2 linked regions of the Thiosocius teredinicola genome follow. The main gene of each other region encodes a partner of the protein of the gene in region 2 in a complex. Links are inferred from orthologs where the notes say so. Each region holds a gene or a part of one and is shown on either strand. Other genes may lie near its edges.

Evidence for each region. Proteins that work in one complex are often made in the same cells at the same time.
Region 1: the proteins of B1781_RS17365 (region 2) and dsbD are in contact, whole or in part, in a crystal structure (PDB 1JZD), measured with the Escherichia coli proteins. The link is inferred for Thiosocius teredinicola from one-to-one orthologs.

What each region holds. Positions count from the first base shown.
Region 1 is NZ_CP019936.1:394,130-397,206, forward strand. It holds dsbD (protein-disulfide reductase DsbD), read right to left. Parts: upstream 2,693-3,077; coding sequence 308-2,692; downstream 1-307. Other genes in the region: B1781_RS01850 (TlpA family protein disulfide reductase), read right to left, coding at 1-311; cutA (divalent-cation tolerance protein CutA), read right to left, coding at 2,677-2,997. UniProt on the Escherichia coli protein: Required to facilitate the formation of correct disulfide bonds in some periplasmic proteins and for the assembly of the periplasmic c-type cytochromes.
Region 2 is NZ_CP019936.1:3,666,260-3,669,226, reverse strand. It holds B1781_RS17365 (DsbC family protein), read left to right. Parts: upstream 1-1,098; coding sequence 1,099-1,836; downstream 1,837-2,967. Other genes in the region: fdxA (ferredoxin FdxA), read right to left, coding at 2,662-2,967; B1781_RS17360 (Stp1/IreP family PP2C-type Ser/Thr phosphatase), read left to right, coding at 1,894-2,655; B1781_RS17370 (YajQ family cyclic di-GMP-binding protein), read left to right, coding at 614-1,096; xerD (site-specific tyrosine recombinase XerD), read left to right, coding at 1-509. UniProt on the Escherichia coli protein: Acts as a disulfide isomerase, interacting with incorrectly folded proteins to correct non-native disulfide bonds.

The DNA.
Region 1 (3,077 bases), 3.3 Mb from region 2 along the record:
AACTGCACCTGTTCGCCGAACTCTTGCTGCAACTCGACGAACAGTGGCGTCTCTTCGCGACACGGCAGGCACCAGGTCGCCCAGAAGTTCACGACGACGAGTTTGCCGGCATAGTCGGACAGGCTGCGTTTGCTGTTGTGCAGGTCCGGGTAGCTGGCATCGGGCAGCGAGTCGACGACCACCACCTCTTTCTCGATCAGTTTTGCGGCGTCTGCCGTCTTCTGTTGCTCGTAGCTTCGCCAGGCGAATCCGACCCCGGCGCCGATCAGCGTACAGACGACAGTGAGGACGAACAGCTTGTTGATTTTCACGGTGATATCGCTTGTGCCACGTGCTCGGCAAATCCCTGCGGGCCTTTGAATCCGAGCAGACGCAAGTGCCTACGCTCATTGCCATCGGGTCCCCAGAATATCATTGCCGGCGGTGCAGGAATGCCGATGCGTTCCTGTAGTGCCTTGTCGGCGTCATCCTGACGAGTCACGTCGGCCTGCAGCAACACCATCTGCGACATGCCTTGCTGTACCTTCGCGTCGGGGAAGGTCTCGCGTTCCATCTGTTTGCAGTAGGTGCACCAGTCGGCGTAGAAATCGAGCATGACCGGTTTGCCTTGTGCCTTGGCCGCGGCCAGTTCACGGTCGAGATCAGCGTTGCTCTTGATCTGTTTGAAGGTGGCATGCTCGGCCTGACCGGCTATCGCGCCGCCGGCGAACACGCCGCGCAGCGGTTGCACGGTGTCCTTGCTGCCCAGTGCGGCGCCGATCAGGAAGGTTGCGCCATAGATTACCGCGGCCAGGCCCACACCTTTCCATAGTTTGCGCCAACCACCAGCCTCGGCATGCAGCGGCTCGATCGCGCCCATGTAGATGCCCGAGCCGATCAGCAGCAGGCCCCAGGCCAAGAGGATGATCATCTCTGAGATATAGGTCGGCGCGAGGCGTTCGAGCATCGTCAGCGCGACGCCCAGCATCAGCACGCCGAACACCGCCTTGACCGCATCCATCCAGGCGCCGGCGCGTGGCAGCAGCTTGCCGGCCGAGGCGCCGATCAGCAGCAGCGGTATGCCCATGCCGATACCCATGGCGAACAAGGCCGTGCCGCCGAGTACGCCGTCGCCGGTCTGGCTGATGAAGATCAGTGCACCGGCCAACGGCGGGGCGAGGCACGGGCCGACGATCAGCGCCGACAACAGGCCCATGACCGCGACGCCGGTATAACTGCCGCCTTTCTGGCGGTTACTGATCTCGGTGAGTCGGCTCTGGATACTCGACGGCAACTGCAGTTCGTAGAAGCCGAACATCGACAGCGCGAGGGCGACGAAGATCAGGGCGAATGCAATCAGCCAGGCAGGCTGCTGCAGCGTGGTCGACAGATTGACGCTGAAAACGCCGACCAGGATGCCGGCGATGGTATAGGTCACCGCCATCGCCAGCACGTAGATCAGCGACAGGGTGAACGCCTTGCGGGTCGTTATGTTCTTGCCGTGACCGGCGATGATGCCGGACAGGATCGGGATCATCGGGAACACGCACGGCGTCAGCGACAACAGCACGCCGATGCCGAAGAAGGTCGCGACGATCACCAGGAAGTCGCCGCCTTCCAGCAGACTGGCGATCTGGTCCTGTTCGGATTGGATCTGCGGTGCCGGCTGACTCTCGCCGGTTTGGTCCGTGCCTGCATCGCCGGGCGCGGCGGCCGCGACCGTCGTCGCGCCTTCGCCGGCCGGTAGGTCGAACTCGAAGACCTGCTTCTGCGGCGGGTAGCAGATGCCGCGGTCGGCACAGCCCTGGTAGCTGGCGGTGACTTTGATGCTGGTGGCATCGGTGTTGGTGCGCACCAGCGGAATGTCGAGGTCGATCTGGTTGTGGTAGACGGCGACATCGCCAATCGTGCCGTCCGGTTTGATCGAGTCTTTCTTGATATCGGGTGTCGGCAGGGCGAACTCGCCCAGGGCGACGCCGTCGCCCTCCAGAACCACCTTGACCTTGTCCTGGTAGAGGTAGGTGCCGTCAGCGATTGCCCATTGCACCCGAAGTCGACTGCCGTCGGTGCTGCTTGCATCGGCGCGGAACGCCTTCTCGGCGGGCAGGATGTCGTCTTCGTTCGCACCCAGCCCGAGGTCGTCGCCTAGCGCCTCGAGTTCTTGCAGCGGATCGGCTTCGGCAATCGCCGGTACGGCCGTCTCCTGCATCTCGGGCGGGACGCTGCCGGCCGGTTCGAAGTTGTCGACAGCGCCAGGGTCGACCGGCGGCGGGCCATCGACGCCCTGGTCGAGTGCGACGAGCACCGTCTGTGTGTGCGGCGGATAACAGATGCCGGCATCGGCGCAACCCTGTGAGCGAGCCTTGAGCGTCAGCATCTCGGTGTTCGGCGGAATGGCGCCGAGCGGCACCTCGATGGTCACATCGTTGCGATAGATCTGCACCTCGCCGAAGACCGGATCGTTCTTCGGTTTTGCCGGCGGCAGCTTGGGATCACCGAATTCGATATCGGCATTCTCGGTGAGGAAGCGAAACTTGCTCTGATAGAGGTAATAGCCCTCTGCGATCTGCCAGTTGACGCGGACCGTCATGTTGTCGGTCGCCTCGGCCGAGATCACGAACGCCTGGTCGGGCTTGAGGAATTCGTCCTCGGCGTGCGCGACCGGCAGTGTCGCGACGATCGCCAAGACCCAGGCAATTAGTTTTTTGTACATGTTTCGATCCAAGCCAGATAATCAGGGAGACCTCCGGTGATGGGGACTGCGATGATCTCCGGAAGTTCATAGGGGTGGTTGTCGGCGATCGCCCGCTCCAGCGCCGTGTAACGATCCTTGCTCGATTTGATCGTCAGCATGACCTCACTGCCGCGTTCGATTTTTCCTGCCCATCTATAGATAGACGTAAGCGGCGCGCTGATATTCACGCAGGCGGCGATTTGCTGCCCGACCAGTACCTCGGCCAGCGATTCGGCTGAGGCCTGATCCGGCATCGTTGTGATGACCAGTTGCAGTTCTGTCATGCTGTCCTCGGTGCGGATTCGATGACCGACCAACCTTGAAGACCGGCCAAACGGCCCCCATGTCTCAACGGGCGCAACTT
Region 2 (2,967 bases):
CGGCCGAAGGGCTGCGTGACCGCACGATGCTCGAGGTGTTGTATGCGACCGGGCTGCGCGTTTCCGAACTGGTCGGTCTGCGCCCCGACCAGCTCAGCCTGACGCAGGGGCTGGTGCGCGTGATCGGCAAGGGCGGCAAAGAACGCCTGGTACCGCTCGGCGACGAGGCGGTGAGCTGGATTGAGCGATTCATCAAAGGTGCGCGCGTCGAGCTGTTGAACGGCCGGCCGTGCAACGCCCTGTTTCCGACCCGGCGCGGCGACGGCATGACCCGCCAGGCCTTCTGGTATCGCATCAAGAAACACGCCCTGACCGCGGGCATCCGCCAAACCCTGTCGCCCCACACGCTGCGCCACGCCTTTGCCACGCACCTGGTCAACCACGGCGCCGATCTGCGCGTTGTGCAACTGTTGTTGGGCCACAGTTCCTTGTCGACGACACAGATTTACACCCACGTGGCCCGCGAGCGCCTGCAGGCGCTGCACGCCGAGCACCATCCGCGCGGTTAGCGGCATGCCGTCGATTTCCTTCGATGTCGGCCGGCCTGGCAAGCCCGCCCAACAGTGGCGGCGCCTTGTGGTAGCCTTGCGGCTGTTTTTTACGGAGCCCCGATATGCCTTCATTTGACGCCGTCTCGGAAGTCGATCTGCAAGAGGTCCGTAATGCCACGGACCAGGCCAACCGCGAGGTGGGCACCCGTTTCGATTTCAAGGGCAGCGATGCCCAGTACAGCCTGGACGGCGACAGCGTCACCTTGAACGCACAGAGCGAATTCCAACTCGAGCAGATGATGGACATTTTGCAGCTCAAACTGGTCAAACGCTCGGTGGACATCGGCTGCCTGGATATCGGCAAGGTCGAAACCGCAAATAATCGTGCCCGCCAGTCGGGCACGATAAGGCAGGGTATCGATACCGATACCGCGCGCAAGATCGTCAAGGACATCAAGGCTGCAAAGCTGAAGGTGCAGGCGCAGATACAGGGCGAGCAGGTACGGGTGACCGGCAAGAAGCGAGACGACCTCCAGGAGGTGATCGCGTTGCTGAAAAAGGGTGAGTACGGCCTGCCGCTGCAATTCACGAATTTTCGAGACTGACTATGATCAAGAGAGTTACTGCCGTTGTTATCGCCGTGTTTTTCAGTGCGGTGGCGCAGGCCGCAGTGGATGCGGCAACCCAGGAAAAGATTCGCAATTCACTGAAGGTGCTGTTGCCCGGACTGGTGCCGGACGAAATCAGGGAAACGCCCCTGGACAACATCTACGAGTTGACCTTCGGTGCGCGACTGGCCTACATCACGGGCGATGGACGTTACCTGATGCAGGGCAAGATCATCGACATCGAACAGCGTGTCGAGATCACCGAGAAGCGGTTGACCGAACTGAAAAAGGCGGCGTTGAGCAATATCAGCGAGGATCAGATGATCATCTACGGGCCGGAGGACGCCAAACACACCGTCACCGTGTTCACCGATATCGACTGCGGCTTCTGCCGCAGGCTGCATTCGGAGATGGCCAGCTACAACGACGCCGGCATCCGTATCCGCTACCTTTTCTACCCACGGGCGGGGATCGGCAGCGACTCTTACAACAAGGCGGTTTCGGTGTGGTGCGCCGATGACCGCAAAGCGGCGATGAATGCCGCGAAGGCCGGTCAGGAGATCGAGGCCAAAACCTGCGACAATCCGGTCAGCACGCATCACGCCCTGGGGCAGTCGATGCGTATTCAGGGAACGCCTGCTTTGATGTTGGAAAGCGGCGAGTTGGTGCCGGGTTACGTCCCGGCGGATAAACTGCGTCGTGCGCTCGACGAGAGCGGCACACAGGCCGGCAGCTGACCAAGGCTGCGAGAGGTCTGTTCGACGCACTTGCTGTCATGAGGTGCACGCCCGCATATGGCGGTTCATGCGATTGAATTGGCCTGTCGCAGTGACAAGGGACTGGTGAGGAAACGCAACCAGGATAGTTTTCGCGTCGATTCCGATCTGGGCGTTATGGTGCTGGCCGACGGTATGGGCGGACATCGCGCCGGCGAAGTCGCCAGCCGCATCGCGGTGCGCACGGCGATCGAAGACCTGTTGCCGATACAGCGCGAAGACAGTGCCGACGGCATGGAGACCTTGCTGCGCGTAGGGCAGGCTCTGGAGCATGCCAACCATGCCGTGCTCGATGCCTGCGACGAGCGACCCGAGTTCGAAGGCATGGGTACCACCATGGTGGCCGCCGTGTTTCGCGACCACCGCATCTACTATGCCCACATCGGCGATTCACGCCTCTACCGGGTGCGCCTCGGGCGCATGCGCCGTCTCACCCGGGATCATTCGCTGATCCAGCGCATGATCGACGATGGGGTGTTCATGAACCGTCGCGAGGCGCGCGAGGCGGGCGTCAAAGACAACGTGCTGACCAGGAGCCTGGGCATGCAGCGCCAGGCGGATGTCGACGTCCGCGATGCCCTGGTCGAGCCTGGCGACACCTACCTTGTGTGCAGCGACGGCCTGCACGGCATGATTTCCGACAACACCATGGCGCGGATACTGCGCGACCCCAACGGGAATCTCGATGAGCAGGCGCAGGCGTTGCTCGATGCAGCGCTGGAGGCCGGCGGTAACGACAACGTCAGCGTGCTCCTGGCGCGGCCGAGCATCACCCGCTGATCGCAGTCAGCGTTCGAGCAACTCGCGTTTGCCGGTCTTGCCGTCCCAGTCTTCGGCGTCCGGCGGTGGGTCTTTGCGTTGCGTGATCACCGGCCAGTTTGCGCACAGGTCGGCATTCAACGCGATGAAGTCCTGCTGGTCAGCCGGCACGTCGTCTTCGGCAAAAATCGCGTTTGCCGGACACTCCGGTTCACACAGTGCACAATCGATGCACTCGTCGGGATCGATCGCCAGAAAGTTCGGCCCTTCGTGGAAACAATCGACCGGGCACACCTCCACGCAATCCGTGTATTTGCACTTGATGCAGTTTTC